3 regions of the Pseudacidovorax sp. 1753 genome follow, and region 3 is predicted to be linked to each of the others. Evidence: predicted binding sites of a transcription regulator. Region 3 holds the regulator's gene; each other region holds the start of a gene.

Region 1 (6,232 bases), on a different contig from region 3:
GACAGTTCGTCGTCCTGGTGGCGCTGACCCAACTCAGCCAGAGCCTGCAACATGCCAATCTTCGGCTGCACTTTGGTCGAGTGGGCGAGCGGTTGTGGGTCAGCCCGCGCTTCCATCGGCTGCATCATGCGATCGGCGTGGGCCATGAGGAGGTGGGCCGCCCCGGCGTGCTGGGGGGCTGCAATTTCGGCGTGCTCCTGCCATGGTGGGACATGCTGCTGCGCACGGCCAACTTCGATCTGCGGTATCTGCCCACGGGCGTCCGCGACCAGGTGGAGCCCGATGCCCAGGGCCGCCTGCGCGACTACGGCAGGGGCTTCTGGTCGCAGCAGTGGCTCGGCTTGCGACGGCTTGTGGGCCGTGCCTGACGCACCCGGCTCCATCGAGGGCGCACGGGCAGCGGTTATGCTGCGCGCCGATGCGTCTTCTCGCTGATTCCTGCTGGCGCGCGGCCGCCTACTGCCTGCATCCGCGTGTCATCCTGCTGTCGCTCGTGCCGCTGGCGCTGATGGTGGCGGCCTCGGTGGGCCTGTCCTACTTCTACTGGGAGCCTGCGGTCGGCTGGATGCGCGGCGCGCTGGATGCCTGGCCCCTGCTGGCCGGCTTCTGGAACTGGCTCCAACGTCTCTTCGTCGGCGATGTCCGCAACCTGCTGGCGCCCCTGATCGTGCTGCTGGCCGCAACCCCGGTGCTGGCGATGGTGTCGCTGGTCGTCGTGGCGGCCTTCATGGCGCCCGCACTGACGCGTCTCGTGGCCGAACGGCGCTTTCCGACCCTGGAAAAGAAGCACGGTGCAGGCATGGTTGCCAGCGTGGTGCGCTCGGTGGCGCTGACGGTGGCAGCTGTGGTGGCCCTGCTCGTGTCGATGCCGCTGTGGCTGGTGCCGCCGCTGGTGCTCGTGCTGCCACCGCTGATCTGGGGTTGGCTCACCTGCCGCGTGATGAGTTTCGACGCCCTGGCGGAGCATGCCAGTGCAGACGAGCGGCGCATCATCGTGCGCCGCCATCGACTGCGCCTGCTCACCATCGGCATCCTGTGCGGCTATCTCGGCGCGGCGCCGAGCATCGTCTGGGCCTCCGGCTTGGTGTTCGCGGCGGCCTTCTTCATCCTGATTCCCGTGGCGATGTGGATCTACACGCTGGTGTTCGCCTTCTCCGCCCTTTGGTTCGCCCATTACGCGCTGGAGGCGCTGTCGCAGCTGCGGCGGGAGGCGGCGGGCGCTGGGCCATCCACACTGCTTCCGTCCGCGGGATCGCCGCCTGACGTCGCCCCGCCGGCCCTGCCTTCCTCCGATCCCCCCGCACCATGAGTTCCACTGAACGCCCCGCCTTCGGCCTGATCATCGTCGGCGACGAGATCCTCTCGGGCAAGCGCACCGACAAACACATGGCCCGCGTCATCGAATTGCTCGGTGCGCGGGGGCTGTCGCTGTCGTGGGCCGAATACGTTGGCGACGATCCCGCGCGCATCACGGCGGCCCTGCGACGGGCGTTCGCCGGGTCCGACATCGTCTTCTCAACCGGCGGCATCGGGGCCACACCCGACGACCACACCCGCCAGTGCGCAGCCGCGGCGCTCGGCGTGCCCCTCGCGCTCCACCCCGAGGCCGCCGAATTGATTCGCGAGCGTATGCAGGACACCGCACGCGAGCAGGGGGTGCCCTACGAGCCCGACCGCGCCGACAACGTGCATCGCCTCAATATGGGCGTGTTTCCGCAGGGGGCCTCAATCATCCCCAACCCGTACAACAAGATCCCCGGCTTCAGCGTCCGCGATGTGCATTTCGTGCCGGGCTTCCCTGTCATGGCGTGGCCCATGGTCGAGTGGGTGCTGGACCAACGCTACGCGCCCCTGCACCGTGAGGTGGCGATCGCCGAGCGTTCGCTGATCGTTTTCGGTGCGATGGAAGCCAGCCTCACGCCCCTCATGGAGGCGGTCGAGCGCGAGTTCTCGGGCATCAAGGTATTCAGTCTGCCCAGTGTGGATCACCCGAAGTACGGCCGCCACATCGAACTCGGCGTCAAGGGCGAGACGCGCCAACTTGAACCGGCATATGCACGCCTGAAACAAGGTGTGTCCGACTTTGGTGCATCAATAGGCGCAGAATTGGTGCGCTGAGTTGTGATGCATCATATCGGTGCATACGCTACTACCGCCAGCGTCAAACGCTGCCGTACGTGCCGCGTAGGACAACGAATGAAAATGGCATAGAACCTGCGTTCGTCCTGCTCGCAAATTTCGTCAACCCTTCCAATCCCCCAGGAGAACCTGATGGCAAAGACCGTCGCCGACGTCATGAAACTCGTCAAGGAAAACGAGGTCAAGTTCGTCGACTTCCGATTCACCGACACCCGCGGCAAGGAGCAGCACGTCACCGTGCCGGTTTCGGCCTTTGATGAAGACAAGTTCACCGCGGGTCATGCCTTCGATGGTTCCTCGATCGCCGGCTGGAAGGGCATCGAAGCCTCCGACATGCAGCTGATGCCCGACCCGAGCACGGCCAACATCGACCCCTTCTACGAAGAGACGACGCTGTTCCTGCAGTGCGACGTCCTCGAGCCCGCCGACGGCAAGCCCTACGACCGCGACCCCCGCTCGGTCGCCAAGAAGGCCGAGGCCTATCTGAAGTCCACCGGCCTGGGCGACACCGCCTACTTCGGTCCCGAGCCGGAGTTCTTCATCTTCGACAGCGTGCGCTGGAGCAATGAGGCCGGCCGCGTGTTCAGCGAGATCGACGAATACGAAGCCCCCTGGAACAGCGGCGCGAAGATGGAAGGCGGCAACCGCGGCCACCGTCCCACCACCAAGGGCGGCTACTTCCCCGTTCCGCCGGTCGACAGCACCCAGGACATGCGCGCCGAGATGGTGCTGGTGCTGGAAAGCCTGGGCATCCCGGTCGAAGTGTTCCACCACGAAGTGGCTGGCGCTGGCCAGAACGAGATCGGCACCAAGTTCTCGACACTCGTCGAGCGCGCCGACTGGACGCAGGTCCTGAAGTACGTGGTCTGGAACGTGGCGAACAGCTACGGCAAGACCGCCACCTTCATGCCCAAGCCGTACGCCGGTGACAACGGCTCCGGCATGCACGTGCACCAGTCCATCTGGAAGGACGGCAAAAACCTGTTCGCCGGCGACGGCTATGCCGGCCTGTCGGACACCGCCCTGTACTACATCGGCGGCATCATCAAGCACGCCCGTGCACTGAACGCCATCACCAACCCCGGCACCAACAGCTACAAGCGGCTGGTCCCTGGCTTCGAAGCGCCGGTGAAGCTGGCCTACTCGGCCAAGAACCGCTCGGCCTCGATCCGCATCCCCTTCGTCGCCAACCCGAAGGGTCGCCGCATCGAAGCGCGCTTCCCCGATCCCTCGGCCAACCCGTACCTGTGCTTCTCGGCCCTGCTGATGGCTGGTCTGGACGGCATCGAGAACAAGATCCACCCGGGCGAAGCCGCCACCAAGGATCTGTACCATCTGCCGCCCGAAGAAGACGCGCTGGTGCCGACCGTCTGCCACAGCCTGGACCAAGCCCTCGAGTACCTCGACAAGGACCGTGCCTTCCTGACCAAGGGCGGCGTGTTCACCGACTCCATGATCGACGCCTACATCGACCTGAAGATGGGCGAAGTCACGCGCTTCCGCATGGCTCCGCACCCGGTCGAGTTCGACATGTACTACTCGCTGTGATGGCCACGGGCGCTTCGGCGCCCGGCGGTATCGCGCACAAGGACGGCCCCCGGGCCGTCCTTTTTCTTTGGTGCGGGAACCGGCCTGCCGGCCTGTCTTCCAATTGCAAGACAATGTTGCGTGGCATCGCCCATGGCGCGCCAAGCTCTTTCTCTCCGGTCGCGATGATGAAACCCTACCTGCCTCTTCTTGTGTTGCTCGGCCTCGGCGGCTCTCTTGGCGTGCAGGCGCAGGAGCGCATCTGGCGCTGCGGCAACGAATACACCAACAACGCCGCCGATGCGCAACGCCGTGGCTGCAAGGTCGTCGAAGGCGGCAATGTGACCGTCGTGCAAGGGACGCGGCCCGCCGGCGCGTCCACCCCTTCGTCCACCGCCTCCCCGCGGCCCGCCGGCAGCGGCCCTCGCGTCGATTCGCCGGAGCAGCGGGCGCGCGACAGCGACGCCCGTCGCGTGCTTGAAGGCGAACTGCGCCGGCTGGAGGCGCGCCAGTCCGAACTGATGAAGGACTACAACAACGGCGAGCCGGAGAAGCAGGGCAGCGAGGCGCGAAACTACCAGAAGTACCTGGACCGCGTGGCCGAGATGAAGGCCGAGATTGCGCGCAACGAGGCCGACTTGGCCAGTCTGCGCCGTGAACTGGACCGCCTGCCGGCGTCGCGCTGATGGCCTTCGGTACGGTTGCGCGCGCCAGCAAGCGCTTCCAGGCCTTCGATCTGCTTGCCACCCTGGTGGTGGTGATCCGCCACGACGGCACCATCGTCTTCGCCAATTCGGCCCTGGAGGATGCGCTGGGCACATCGCGTCGCACGCTCGAAGGCGCAGCCCTGGGCAACTTCTTCGTCGATGCCGGGACCTTGCGCACGGCCATCGATGGCGCCCGCACCAACGACTTCGCCACGTTGCGCTACGAAGCACAGCTGCGCCGTGGTACGCAGGAGCCGCTGCCCGTGCAGGTCACGCTGGCCCAGACGGACCGCAAGGCCGAACTGCTGCTGGAGATGTCGCCGCAGGAGCAGCAGGTGCGGCAGGATCGCGAGGTGCGGCTGCTCGACCAGGCCCAGGCCAACAAGGAGCTGATCCGCAACCTCGCGCACGAGATCAAGAACCCGCTGGGCGGCATCCGCGGCGCGGCGCAACTGCTGCAGATGGAGATCGAGTCGCGCGACCTGATCGAGTACACGCAGGTCATCATCCATGAAGCCGACCGCCTGCAATCGCTGGTGGATCGCCTCCTGGCCCCGCACCGCAGGCCTCATGTGGTGGGCGACGTCAATATCCACGAGGTCTGCGAGCGCGTGCGCTCGGTGCTGCTGGCGGAGTTTCCGCATGACCTGGAGGTCGAGCGCGACTTCGATCCGTCCATTCCCGAGTTCCGCGGGGACCGCGAACAGCTGATCCAGGCCACGCTCAACATCGCGCACAACGCGGCGCAGGCGCTGGCCGAGCGCCGTGCGGCCGGCGATGCACGCATCACCTTCCGCACGCGCATCGCCCGCCAGGTCATCCTCAACAAGCAGTGGTGGCGACTGGCACTGGAATTGCATGTCATCGACAACGGCCCGGGCGTCCCGGACTCGATCAAGGACCGCATCTTCTATCCGCTCGTCTCGGGCCGGGAAGGCGGAACCGGATTGGGCCTGACGCTGGCGCAGACCTTCGTGCAACAGCACCATGGGGTCATCGAATGCGACAGCGTGCCCGGCCGTACCGACTTCACGATATTGATACCGCTGCCGTAGCAGGAAAGGACAACAAGGAGCTGCATGAAGCCGATCTGGATAGTGGACGACGACCAATCGATACGCTTCGTGCTTGAAAAGGCGCTGTTGCGAGAGGACCTGCCGACGCGCAGCTTCACCAATACCCGCGAAGTCCTCGCCGCGCTCGAAGCCGCCAACGACGACGAGATGCAGGGACCGCAGGTGCTGGTCAGCGACATCCGCATGCCGGGTGGTTCGGGCCTGGACCTGCTGGACAAGATCAAGCAGAAGCATCCCGGCCTGCCGGTCATCATCATGACGGCCTTCTCCGACCTGGACAGCGCCGTGTCGGCCTTCCAGGGGGGCGCCTTCGAGTACCTGCCCAAGCCCTTCGACCTGCCGCGTGCGGTCGAGCTCATCCGCCGCGCGGTGGACGAGAGCCAGCGCGAGGAGGTGGCCGAGGAGCGCATGCAGGCCACGCCCGAGATGCTCGGCCAGGCGCCTGCGATGCAGGACGTGTTCCGCGCCATCGGCCGCCTGTCGCAGAGCAATGTGACGGTGCTGATCACCGGCGAATCGGGCTCGGGCAAGGAACTGGTGGCGCGCGCGCTGCACAAGCATTCGCCTCGGTCCAACGGGCCCTTCGTGGCCATCAATACGGCGGCGATCCCCAAGGACCTGCTGGAGAGCGAGCTCTTCGGCCATGAGCGCGGCGCCTTCACGGGCGCACAGACCATGCGCCGCGGCCGCTTCGAGCAGGCCGACGGCGGCACGCTGTTCCTCGACGAAATCGGCGACATGCCCTTCGATCTGCAGACCCGCCTGCTGCGCGTGCTGTCGGAC
Region 2 (6,232 bases), on a different contig from region 3:
CTCTCCTGCGGCGTGAGCACGGCGGTGGGCTCGTCCAGGATCAGGATGCGGGCGCCGCGGTACAGCGCCTTGAGGATCTCCACCCGCTGGCGTTCGCCGACCGACAGCGTGGCCACGCGCGCATCGGGCGACACCGGCAGGCCGAATCGCCGTGCCACCGCCTCCAGCCGCTCGCGCGCCGCCACGCGGCGGGTGAAAGGCTGCCACAGCGGCTCGCTGCCCATCACGATGTTGTCGAGCACGCTGAGGTTGTCGGCCAGCGTGAAGTGCTGGTGCACCATGCCGATGCCCGCCGCCAGCGCCGCCTGCGGATGGCCGGGCGGCAGGGGCTGGCCGAAGGCCTCGATCCGCCCCTCGTCGGCCACGTAATGGCCGAACAGGATGGACATCAGCGTGGACTTGCCGGCACCGTTCTCGCCCAGCAGCGCCAGCACCTCGCCGGCGTGCAGGGTGAGCGAAATGGCGTCGTTGGCCACCAGCGGGCCGAAGCGCTTGGTGATGCCCGCCAGCCGCAGCACCGGCACGCCGCCGGCCGCGTCGCCCGCCGGGCTCAGGGCTTCCATTGCGCCAGGAAGGCCAGCAGCACCTGGGCCGAGTTGTCGGCGGCCAGGCGCATGAAGGTGCCCATCTCGTTGGCACCCCCGCCCCCGCCGGCCAGGTCGCTGAGCGAGCGGAAGGCGAGGTAGGGCACGCCATTGGCATGGGCCACCATGCCCACCGCGGCCGTCTCCATGTCCAGCACGTTGGCCTGGAAGGTGGCGAAGGTGTATTCGCGGAAGGCCTTGTTGTCCATGAAGGCCTGGCCCGACACGCCGTTGCCGCCGACCACCAGGCGCGGCGCATGCCGGAGGCAGGTGCCGGCCGCACAGGCCGCCAGGTCCACCTTCATGGTGCGCGCCGCGGCCAGCATGCCCGGGTCCACCTCGAACCAGAAGCGCCGCGTGACCTGCGGCTGCGCCGCGGAGCGGAATTCCACCGGCCGCGGAAACATCATGCCGAAGTTGGGCAGCGTGGCGTCCTGGATGAAGGGCGGCTTCTCGTAGCGGCCGGGCGCGGCTTCCTTGGCCATCAGCACTTCAAGGTACTGGCCCCACTGGGCCGGCACCGTGACGTCCCCGATGGACAGGTTGGGATTGACGCCCCCGGCGATGCCGCTGAACACCACATGGCTGACCTTGAAGCGGTCCAGCGCCAGCTGGGTGTTCATGGTGGCGTTGGTCATGCTGATGCCCGACAGGAACAGCACCACCGGCCGCCCTTGCAGCGTGCCGGTGTGGAACTCCACACCGTTGATGCGCGTGGTGCGCGCGTCCTGCAGCTTCTGGCGCAGCAGCACCAGCTCAGGCTCGAAGGCCGACATGACCGCGATGCGCGGGGTGTCGGCAACAGGGGGCGGCCCCATGCCGGCACAGCCGGCGAGGGCGGCGCTGGCCGCCAGGGCCAGCAGGAATCGGCGGAAGCTGTTCATGCGGCCAGGGGCCTCACTTGGACGACTTGGGCTGGCGGTCGTCGATCTTGACGCTGTACTTGCCCGACAGGATCTCCGCCTCGCGCGCCTTGACCTTGGCGACCAGATCGGCCGGCACCTTCTTTTCGAAGGTGCCCAGCGGGGAGAGCTCGGAACCCTTGTATTGCATCTGCGAGTAGGGGCCGTAGTCCTCGGCCTTGAACTGGGCGTCCTTGACCAGCTTGATGGCGCGGTCGACGGAGGGCTCCATGTTCCACAGCGCCGACACCACCACCGTGTCGGGGTACTGGGGCTGCGTGTTGATCACGTTGCCGATGGCCAGCACCTTGCGCTCCTTGGCCGCGTCGCTCACGCCGAAGCGCTCGGCGTACATGATGTCCGCGCCCTTGTCGATCATGGCGAAGGCGGCCTCCTTGGCCTTGGGCGGATCGAACCAGCTGTTGATGAAGCTCACGCTGAACTCCACCTTGGGATTCACTTCCTTCGCGCCGGCCATGAAGGCGTTCATCAGCCGGTTGACCTCGGGAATCGGAAAGCCGCCGACCATGCCGATCTTGTTCGACTTGGTCATGCCGCCGGCGATCATGCCGGTGAGGTAGGCGGGCTCCTGGATGTAGTTGTCGAAGACGCTGAAGTTGGGCGCCTGCGGCTTGCCGGAGGAGCCCATCAGGAACATGGTCTTGGGGAAGTCCTTGGCCACCTTGCGGGCCGCAGCCTCGACCGCGAAGGCCTCGCCCACGATCAGCTGGTTGCCGGCCGTGGCGTACTCGCGCATCACGCGCTCATAGTCGGCATTGGCCACGTTCTCGGTGGCCTTGTACTCGATCTCGCCGCGGGCCTCGGCCGCCTTGAGTGCCTTGTGGATGCGGCCCACCCATTGCTGCTCGAAGGGCACGGTGTAGACCGCGGCCACCTTGAGCTTGGACTGGGCGAACGCGAACTGCGGCAACCCGACCGCGACAAGCCCCGCCAGGGCGGCGGCACTCAGGATCAGGGGACGGCGCTGGATCATCTTTCTCACTCCTCGTTGATGGGTGTTGGACAAGCAGGATTGGTGCCGGGGCTGCAGCCAGGCACGGCGGGCGATTCGCACGACCAGGACAACCGGGCCACCCGGCGCCCATGCGGCAAGGAACACCAGCTTCGCCCGACACGCCGCCCCGCACTTAGACAGAAGGCCGCGGAGCAGGCCACGCCAGCAACACGCGCGGAACCGGCTTTGCCGGGCCGCTGCGTGTGCCCCCGGAGGGGGTTGGCGGAGCGGGCCCTAGCCCGCGCAGCCTGGGGGCGAGCTCTACTTCGTACCGAAGATCCGGTCGCCCGCGTCGCCCAGACCCGGCAGGATGTAGCCATGCTCATTGAGTTGCCGGTCGATGGCCGCGGTGTACACCGGCACATCCGGATGCGCCTCGTACATGGTCTTCAGGCCTTCGGGGCAGGTCAGCAGGCAGACGAACTTGATGGACTTGGGCAACAGCTCCTTCAGGCGCTCCACCGCCGCCACGGCCGAATTGCCGGTGGCCAGCATCGGGTCGACCACCACGATGTCGCGCTCGTCCATGCCGCTGGGCATCTTGAAGTAGTACTCGACGGCCGTGAGCGTCTTGGGGTCGCGGTACAGGCCGATGTGGCCGACGCGCGCCCCGGGCACCACGCTGAGCATGCCGTCCAGGATGCCCGTGCCGGCCCGCAGGATCGACACGAACACCAGCTTCTTGCCGTCGATCACCTGGCCGCGTGTCACTTCGAGCGGCGTCTCGATCTCGATCTCCGACGTCGGGATGTCCCGCGTCACCTCATAGGCCATCAGCGAGGCCAGTTCGTTGAGCAGGCGGCGGAAGCTGTTGGTCGAGGCGTCCTTGCGACGCATGAGCGTGAGCTTGTGCTGGACGAGCGGATGGGTGATCAGGTGAGCGTTGGGCGTCGTCATGAATCGTTCTTGTCAAAAACAGAAGGCGTGCGATGGTAGAGGAGGCGGGCTCAGAACACCGTGCCGTCGCTCTCGATGCGCAGCGGGGGCAGGCCATGGCGCAGGCGCTGGGCCACGGCCCGGCCGGCCGCCCAGGTGCCGCCTTCGAGGATGCAGGCCAGCGGCATCTCCTCGGCGCTGCGGCCGACGTGGCGACGCACGATGGGTGCCAGCTCATCGAGCAGTGCCACGGTCAGGGCGCGCCATTCGACGATGAATTCGTCGCCGACCTGCCAGGCGCGTTCGAGCAGGGCCGCATCGCGCGGCACGATCACGCCGGTGTCCAGCAGCAGGCCGCCATTGCGGTACTCGGGCAGGGCGGTGAGGGCGTCCAGTCCTTCGACCTTCACGCCCGCCCACTCGAAGGGCTCGATCAGCGAATAGGTGAGCCACTGCGACAGCTTGTGGAAGGGTACCCAGCCGTGGGTGCGGCCCTCGCCGCCGACCGCGCTGTGCGCCCAGCAGTCGCCCAGGGCCAGCGCCGGCTCGCCCGGGCCGGGCAGGGCGGTGGGGTGGCGATGCAGGTAGTTGGCCGAGGGCCAGATGGCCGAGAGCGAATCCAGCAGCAGCGTGAGGATGGCGTGCACCTGCACCGTCGCGGTGGGCGGGACCGCCACGCCTTCGGGCGCGATGAGCATGTCGAACAACCCGCCGGGCCGCTGCACCTCGGTGCCGAAGACGGCCGGCTGCTCGGCCAGCACCTCACCCAGGCGGCGCAGCAGCGTGACCCGGCCGTCCAGGCCGACCAGCGGGTTGTCGCTGCGCACCTGGAAGGCTTGCGCCAGACGGTCGGTCACCAGGGCACGCAGGCCGGCGGCATCGGCCTGCAAAGGGCGATCCGGGTCAGAAGAAAACAGTCCGGCCTTGAAGGCATGGAAGCTGGCCACGCCCAGGCCCTCGGAACGGGTGAAGCGCTGGTCGGACGCCGACTCGTGGTAGGCCCAGTCGGCACCGGCGCCCGCATCCAGCAGCACGCTCACCACGGCGAGATCGATGCGCGCCTTGGCCTTCTCGCGGGGCGTCGCATGTTCGCCCAGCAGATGATCGAGTTCGGCCGCCCGGTCGACGCCGCCCGCCTCGAAATGCCGCCAGCGGCTGTGGTACGGGATCGGCCGCCACGCGTAGCGCGCCTGGGTGACCTGGGCCACTTCACGCGCCGCATCGTCCAGGCTCGTCTCGTCGCCGATGGTGAAGAAGGCCGATTCGCCGCGGCGCGCGCGGGCCAGCAGTTCGGCCGCGCGCTCGCGCACGGCGACCGTCGTGCGCAGCCAGGCGACGGCGGCCTCGGGTTGGTTGAGGTCGGTGGCGGGAAGCACGTGTTGGCTGTCCGTCATTCGCCCAGCCCCCGCCCGCGGGTGGCCTTGAGTTCATCGGCACCAGGCACCTTGCCGGGTGTGAAATAGCCGGCCGCCATCTTGGCGTCGATCTCGACCCGGGCATCCGCCGGGATGAGGTCGTCGGGGATGTTGACGCGCTCGCCCACTTCGATGCCCGAGCCGGTGATGGCGTCGTATTTCATGTTGCTCATGGAGACCAGCCGGTGGATCTTGCGGATGCCCAGCCAGTGCAGCACGTCGGGCATCAGCTCCTGGAAGCGCATGTCCTGCACGCCGGCCACGCATTCGGTGCGGGCGAAGTACTGGTCGGCGGTGTCGCCGCCCACCTGGCGCTTGCGGGCGTTGTAGACCAGGAACTTGGTGACCTCGCCCAGCGCCCGGCCTTCCTTGCGCGCATAGGAGATCAGGCCCACGCCGCCGCGTTGCGCGCCTTGGATGCATTCCTCGATGGCGTGCGTGAGATAGGGTCGGCAGGTGCAGATGTCGGAGCCGAACACGTCCGAGCCATTGCATTCGTCGTGCACGCGGGCGGTGAGCTCGACCTCGGGGTTGGCCAGGTCGCGCGGGTTGCCGAAGATGTAGATCGTCTGCCCGCCGATGGGTGGCAGGAAGACTTCGAGGTCGGAGCGCGTGACGAGCTCGGGATACATGCCGCCCGTCTCCTCGAAGAGCACGCGCCGCAGGTCGGTCTCGGAGCAGCCGAATCGTCGGGCCACGCCCGGCAGCCACCAGACCGGCTCGATGGCCGCCTTGGTGACGAGGGCCGCGCCACCGGCAGTCAGGAACTTGCCGTCGGCCTTCAGGCGGCCTTTCTGCAGCGCGTCGATCACCTCGGGCAGGATCACATGTGCCTTGGTCACGGCGATGGTGGGCCGGATGTCGTAGCCCGCAGCCAGCTCCTGCGCGAACACGTCGGAGACGACGGCGCCCCAGGGGTCCATCGACACGATCTTGCCCGGCTCGCTCCATTGCGGATAGGGCCCGATCGCGTCGGTCGGCGACGTGTTGGTGAGGTCGGCACGGTGCTCGCGCTTGAGCGCCCCCGCGGCCACGGCCAGCGCGCGGTAGACGCTGTAGCTGCCGCTGTGGGTGCCGATCACGTTGCGGTGGGCGCGCTTGGTCGTAGTGCCCACGACCGGTCCGCGTTCGGCCGGGGTGGCCGCGTCCCAGTGGATGGGCAGCGAGCCCAGGCCGCCGGCATGCGAGGTCAGGCGGATGTGCTGGCGGGAGGAGGGTGAGGTGGCAGGGGGAGACGTGGTGCTGTCTACAGACATTGCAGGCCCTCAAAAATGTCAATGTAGCGAGGGGTCGGACCGCTGGCAAGAAAAGAGGGCATGCGCCGCGTCCTCCCCCAAATAGCCGAGACGCAGGAGGGCGGACAGGCTTGGGTTACTTTCTGCAATATAGTGAAAAAGCCATGTCGTGGTTCTCCTCTGCCGGCTTTGCTGCCGAGCCTCT
Region 3 (6,232 bases):
TGCGCGCAGGTGCTTGCCAACGGCCTGTCGGTGCTGGGCGTCAGCGCGCCGCGCAAGATGTGAGAGCCCGCACAATCCCACCCCGGCGCGCCGGTGGCGCTGCAGCAGCAAGGCAATCCATGAGATCCAGACAACAGGGCAATTTCGCCATCGGCCTCATCGTCGGGCTCGTGCTCGGCCTGGGCGTGGCGCTCGGCGTGGCGGTGTACGTCACCAAGGTGCCGATCCCGTTCATGACCAAGACCCAGCCCCGCGCTGCCGAGCAGGACGAGGCCGAGGCCCGCAAGAACCGCGACTGGGACCCCAATTCGCCGCTGTATGGCAAGCAGCCGTCCAAGCCGCCGGCCACGCCGGGTGCGCCGGCCGGCGGCAATCCGCCCGTGACCACCGCCCCGCCGGTGCCGGCCATCGCCGCCCAGCCTGGCACCCCGCCCCAGGCCGCCACGCCGCCGACGGCCGTCACGCCGGCCATGCCGCGCGCGCCGCAGGCAGCGAATCCGCCGCCCTCGGCCGATCCGCTGGGCGACCTGGCCCGCGCGCGCGCCGGCCTGCCCGCCAGCGGCGGCGATGCGGCGTCCGACCCCTTCGTGTACTTCGTGCAGGCGGGTGCCTTCCGCACCAGCGACGACGCCGAGGCCCAGCGCGCCAAGCTCTCGCTGATGGGCGTGGAGGTGCGCGTCACCGAGCGTGAGCAGGCCGGCCGTCCCGTCTTCCGGGTGCGCGCGGGTCCGTACAGCAAGAAGGACGACGCTGACCGGCTGAAGGAACGACTGGACGGCGCCGGCTTCGACGCCGCCCTGGTGCGCGTCCAGCGCTGAGTGCCTTGCCCTGTTGCCGTCGGGCGCGGCAGATCGCCGGAACTCGCTGCCGCCCGACGTGCTCTGTGTCTGCATCCCTGTTGGAGAAATCGCTTGAAACGTCGTGACTTTTCGCTGGCCGCCGCGGCCGTGACGCTGGCCCCCCTGGCGGCCCATGCCCAGACCCCCGCCTCCGCCTTCAAGGCCGGCAAGGACTACGTGACGCTGGGCAAGCCGGCCCCGGTCGATGCGCCGGCCGGCAAGGTCGAGGTGGCCGAGTTCTTCTCGTACAACTGCCCACACTGCGCTGCCTTCGAGCCCAAGCTCGAACCCTGGATCAAGAAGCTGCAGCCCTACGTGGCCTTCCGCCGCATCCCGGTGCCCTTCGTGGGCAACGACGTCGAGACCAAGCAGAAGCTCTACTACACGCTCGAGGCCATGGGCAAGGTCGACGAGTTCCAGATGAAGATCTTCCAGGCCATCCACGTCGACCGCCAACGCATCTTCGGCGACGCCGCCGTGATCGAGTGGGCCGGCAAGCAGCCTGGCCTGGACGCCAAGAAGTTCGAGGAAACCTTCAAGTCCTTCGGCGTCGCCGGCAAGGCCAAGCGTGCCAGCCAGATGACCGAGGCCTACCAGGTGGCCGGCGTGCCCGCCTTCGGGGTGGCCGGCCGCTACTATGTGGACGGCGACTTGGCCGGTTCGCTCGACCGCGCCCTGCAGATCGTGGAGGCCCTGGCGGCCGAATCGCGCAAGGGCTGAGCCGACGCCCCGCCCCAGCGCCCCGGCCCGCTTCGGCGGGCCTTTTCATTGCGGGTGTGCCGCGCGCCCTGCCGACGGTGCGCGCTACCGGAATGCAAGCGCGGGACATTCACCGCGGCCGCCGGTTTGAGACAAAGCCGGGCCTACAATCAAGAGCAAGTTCCGTGCCTTTATGACCCATCCCTCGCACTCCACGATCTCCCTTCCCTGGCGCCGCCTCGGCCGTGCCATGGTCCTCGTGGCCGCGCTGGGCCTGGCCGCCGCGGCCCAGGCCGAGAAGGCCGACCGCAACCAGCCGATGAACATCGAGGCCGACTCGCTGCGCTATGACGACCTGAAGCAGACCAGCATCTTCACGGGTCGGGTGGTGGTCACCAAGGGCACGCTGCTCATCCGCGGCACCCGCGTCGAGGTCCGGCAGGACCCGGAGGGCTACCAGTACGGCGTGGTCACCGCCGACCCGGGCCAGCGCGGCTACTTCAAGCAGCGCCGCGATGGCGGCAACGACGAGTGGATCGAGGGCGAGGGCGAGGTCATCGAGTACGACGGCCGCGCCGACACCGTCAAGTTCATCCGTCGCGCCGTCATGCGCCGGCTGACCGGCACCACCGTCACCGACGAGACCTCCGGCCCGCTGATCACCTACAACCAGACCAACGACACCTTCACCGTCAATGGCGCCCCGCCGCCGCCGGGCGGCACCCAGCAGCCGGGCGGCCGCGTGCGGGCCATCCTGTCGCCGCGCAGCACCGAGCCCACGCAGGTGCCGGCCCCCGGCCCGCGCACCGGCGCGCCGCTGCGCCAGAGCGGCTCGCTGTCGGGCCAGAACGGGGGCAGCCGGTGAGCGTCGCGGTGCCGGCGGGCGGCAGCCGGCTGCAGGCGCGTGGCCTGCAGAAGAGCTACGGCAGCCGCAAGGTGGTCAAGAACGTCTCGCTCGACGTGCAGAAGGGCGAGGTCGTCGGCCTGCTGGGCCCCAACGGCGCCGGCAAGACCACGTCCTTCTACATGATCGTCGGCCTGGTGCGGGCCGATGCTGGCCAGATCAGCATCGACGGCGAGGCCGTGGAGCACATGCCCATCCACCGCCGGGCGCGCATGGGCCTGTCGTACCTGCCGCAGGAGGCGTCGATCTTCCGCAAGCTGACGGTGCAGGAGAACGTGCGCGCCGTGCTCGAGCTGCAGGAGGAGCCCGACGCCCGCGGTCGCATGGCGCCCCTCTCGCGCGATCGCATCGAGCAGCGCCTGTCCGAGCTGCTGGCCGACCTGCGCGTCGACCACCTGCGCGACTCGCCGGCGCTGGCGCTGTCGGGCGGCGAGCGGCGTCGCGTGGAGATCGCCCGCGCGCTGGCCACGCAGCCGCGCTTCATCCTGCTGGACGAGCCCTTCGCCGGCATCGACCCCATCGCCGTGATCGAGATCCAGCGGATCATCAGCTTCCTCAAGGAGCGCGGCATCGGCGTGCTGATTACCGACCACAACGTGCGCGAGACGCTGGGCATCTGCGACCACGCCTTCATCATCAGCGACGGCCAGGTGCTGGCGCAGGGCACGCCCTCCGAGATCGTCGACAACGCCGAGGTGCGCCGCGTGTACCTGGGCGAACACTTCCGGATGTAGCCAGGGTGCCTGTTTCCGCGTTCCGTCCTTCCGGCGCCCCTCCCATCCTGCCCGTGGCCGCGCACACCGTGGGAGGCCGTCCATGAAGCAGGGCCTGTCGCTGCGCGTCTCGCAGCATCTGGCGCTCACGCCGCAGCTGCAGCAGTCGATCCGGCTGCTGCAGCTCTCGACGCTGGAGCTGAGCCAGGAGGTCGAGCAGATGCTCGACGACAACCCCTTCCTGGAGCGTCTGGCCGAGGAGGCGCCGCGCGAGGAGTTCGGCCTGGAGGCGGCCGACGCCCCCGTGCCCCGCGACGAGCGCGAGGACGGCACCGACTACGCCGCCACGGCCAGCGCCAGCAGCACGTCGAGCAGCAGCAGCGACACCGCCGTGGCAGAGGCCGACGCGCCCGCCACCGAGAGCGTCGACGCCGAGCCCGACTGGGACGGCGACGGCACCGTGGAGTTCTCGCCCGACGACAGCGAATGGGGCGGCGACGCCCCGGCGCGCAACAACAGCAGCAGCCAGGACGACGACGAGCGCGCCGACGCCACCGAGCTGGCGCGCAGCCAGGAGTCGCTGCAGGCCCACCTGCACCGCCAGGCGCTGTCGCTGCGCCTCACGCCCGAGGACTCGGCCGCGCTGCGCTTCCTGATCGAATCGCTCAACGACGACGGCTACCTGGAGGATTCGCTCCCGGCCCTGGCCTCGGCCCTGGCCGGCGACGACAACGACGAGTTCGACGAGCTGATCCACCACTTCCAGGTGGCGCTGGGCCTGCTGCAGAGCCTGGACCCGCTGGGCGTGGGCGCGCGCGACCTGGGCGAATGCCTGGCCATCCAGCTGCGCGCCGGCGCCGACGCGGACGACAGCGACGAGGAAGACCAGGTCCGCAAGGTCGCCCTGGCCATCTGCAAGCAGCCCATGGACCTTCTGGCCAAGCGCGACTTCAAGCGCCTGGCCGTGCTCACCCGCAGCAACGAGGACCTGGTGCGCCAGGCGTCGCAACTGATCGCGCGGCTGGAGCCCAAGCCCGGGCGGCGCTTCGTCGATGTGGAGCGGCACGTGATCGTGCCCGACGTCATCGTCACCCGCAGCGGGCGCGGCAGCAACATCAAGTTCCGCGTGCAGCTCAACCCCGACGTGATGCCGCGGCTGCGCGTGCACGACATCTATGCCGGCGCGCTCAAGTCGCACAAGGGCGAGGGCAGCCAGGCCCTGAGCCAGCGGTTGCAGGAGGCGCGCTGGTTCATCAAGAACATCCAGCAGCGCTTCGACACCATCCTGCGCGTGTCCAACGCCATCGTGGAGCGGCAGAAGAACTTCTTCATCCACGGCGAGCTGGCCATGCGCCCGCTGGTGCTGCGCGAGATCGCCGACGAACTGGGCCTGCACGAGTCGACCATCAGCCGGGTGACCACCGCCAAGTACATGTCCACGCCCTTCGGTACGGTGGAGCTGAAGTACTTCTTCGGCTCTGCCCTGGGCACCGAGACCGGCGGCAATGCGTCCAGCACGGCCGTGCGGGCGCTGATCAAGCAGTTCGTCGGCTCGGAGAACGTCAAGAAGCCGCTGTCGGACAGCCAGATCTCGGACATGCTCAAGGAGCAGGGCATCGAATGCGCCCGCCGCACGGTGGCCAAGTACCGTGAGGCGCTGCGCATCGCGCCGGCCAACCTGCGCAAGGCGCTCTAGGAGCCGCCTTGTTCCTGGCCTGCACGCGGGCCGGGGCTTCCGATCGGCGTGCCGGCGAATCGCGGTGGCCGGCCACCTCATTTTTTCGGACGACGAAGCCGTGAACGAACTGATCCTTTTTCTGCCCTGCGCCGCCGGCGTGGAAGACCTCCTGGCCGCCGAGGTGCATGCCATCACTGGCCGCAGCGGCGACGACCTGCGGGTGCTGCGCGGCGGTGTGCGGGTGATGGGCGCCTGGCGCGACGTGCAGGCGCTCAACCTCAAGAGCCGGCTGGCGCAGCGGGTGCTGGTGCAGCTGGCGCACCGGCCCTATCGCAGCGAGGCCGACCTGTACGAAGCCGCCTCGGGCATCGCCTGGGAGATGTGGTTCCAGCCGCGCCAGACCTTCAAGGTCGAGCTCACGGCGCAGGGCAGCCCGCTCCAGAGCCTCAACTTCGCCACGCTCAAGATCAAGGACGCCATCGCCGACCGCTTCCGCGCCCGCGCCGGCGGCGTGCGGCCCAGCGTGGAGACGCGCTTTCCCGATGTGCGCGTCTTCGCCCACCTGACAGCCGAAGAGGTCACGCTCTACATCGACACCAGCGGCGAGCCGCTGTTCAAGCGCGGCTGGCGCGTGGACAAGGGCGACGCTCCGCTCAAGGAGACCCTGGCCGCGGCCATGCTGGCCGCCAGCGGCTGGTGGGATCCGGAAACCGGTGTGGTTTCCGAGCAGCCGCTGTACGACCCCTGCTGTGGCAGCGGCACCATTCCCATCGAGGCCGCGCTCCTGGCCGCCGGCGTGCCGGCCGGTGCCTCGCGGCGCTTCGGCTTCGAGGCGCTGCTGCTGCACCGCGCCGAACTCTGGCGCGCGATGCGCGAGGAGGCGCTGGCTCCCGCCGACGCGCGCGCTGCGGGCTCGGTGCGGGTCTTTGGCAGCGACGTGTCGCACCGCATGGTCGACTTCGCGCAGCGCAATGCCGAGCGCGCCGGCGTGGCCGACCGGCTGCAACTGCGCGGCGGTGACGCGCTGCAGCGCATGCCCCCGGTCGAGGGCGGCGGCGTGATCCTGCTCAACCCGCCGTATGGCGAGCGCATCGCCGTGGGCGGCGTCGCCGGCGCCAACGCGGGGCGGCGCGGGCCGGGCGGGCGCGAGGTGGCGCAGACCGAATCGGGCGCCGACGGCGGCGATGACTTCTTCCCGCAACTGGCCACGCACTGGAAGCGCAATTTCGCGGGCTGGACGGCCTGGGTGCTCACGCCCGACATGAAGCTGCCGCAGCGCATGCGCCTGAAGGAGTCGCGCCGCGTGCCGATGTGGAACGGCCCCATCGAATGCCGGCTGCTGCGCTTCGACATGGTGGCGGGTTCGGCGCGCACGGCGCCAGCGGCATGACGCCGCGTC

Evidence for each region. The regulator sigma-54, encoded in region 3, starts transcription at its own class of promoters, with help from an activator protein. The targets are predictions, from matches to a motif close to TGGCANGNAANCTGCTTT.
Region 1: glnA (type I glutamate--ammonia ligase) is a predicted target of sigma-54. The motif match lies at 2,204-2,221, and genes of this name have one in related genera.
Region 2: ABIC63_RS21430 (BMP family protein) is a predicted target of sigma-54. The motif match lies at 2,511-2,528, and genes of this name have one in related genera.

The regions. Positions count from the first base shown of each region.
Region 1 covers NZ_JBEPKY010000003.1:233,693-239,924, forward strand. Annotated here, with positions in the region: gene ABIC63_RS05425 (sterol desaturase family protein) at 1-368, shown strand, start outside; gene ABIC63_RS05430 (EI24 domain-containing protein) at 419-1,309, shown strand; gene ABIC63_RS05435 (competence/damage-inducible protein A) at 1,306-2,118, shown strand; gene glnA (type I glutamate--ammonia ligase) at 2,272-3,687, shown strand; gene ABIC63_RS05445 (hypothetical protein) at 3,855-4,352, shown strand; gene glnL (nitrogen regulation protein NR(II)) at 4,352-5,428, shown strand; gene ntrC (nitrogen regulation protein NR(I)) at 5,453-6,232, shown strand, end outside.
Region 2 covers NZ_JBEPKY010000018.1:28,007-34,238, forward strand. Annotated here, with positions in the region: gene ABIC63_RS21420 (ABC transporter ATP-binding protein) at 1-563, opposite strand, end outside; gene ABIC63_RS21425 (5'-methylthioadenosine/S-adenosylhomocysteine nucleosidase) at 551-1,468, opposite strand; gene ABIC63_RS21430 (BMP family protein) at 1,482-2,480, opposite strand; gene upp (uracil phosphoribosyltransferase) at 2,763-3,398, opposite strand; gene ABIC63_RS21440 (URC4/urg3 family protein) at 3,449-4,771, opposite strand; gene ABIC63_RS21445 (GTP cyclohydrolase II) at 4,768-6,048, opposite strand; gene ABIC63_RS21450 (PAS domain S-box protein) at 6,192-6,232, shown strand, end outside.
Region 3 covers NZ_JBEPKY010000011.1:238,269-244,500, reverse strand. Annotated here, with positions in the region: gene argS (arginine--tRNA ligase) at 1-63, shown strand, start outside; gene ABIC63_RS15925 (SPOR domain-containing protein) at 120-818, shown strand; gene ABIC63_RS15920 (thiol:disulfide interchange protein DsbA/DsbL) at 912-1,559, shown strand; gene lptA (lipopolysaccharide transport periplasmic protein LptA) at 1,732-2,403, shown strand; gene lptB (LPS export ABC transporter ATP-binding protein) at 2,400-3,176, shown strand; gene ABIC63_RS15905 (RNA polymerase factor sigma-54) at 3,259-4,851, shown strand; gene ABIC63_RS15900 (THUMP domain-containing class I SAM-dependent RNA methyltransferase) at 4,952-6,223, shown strand.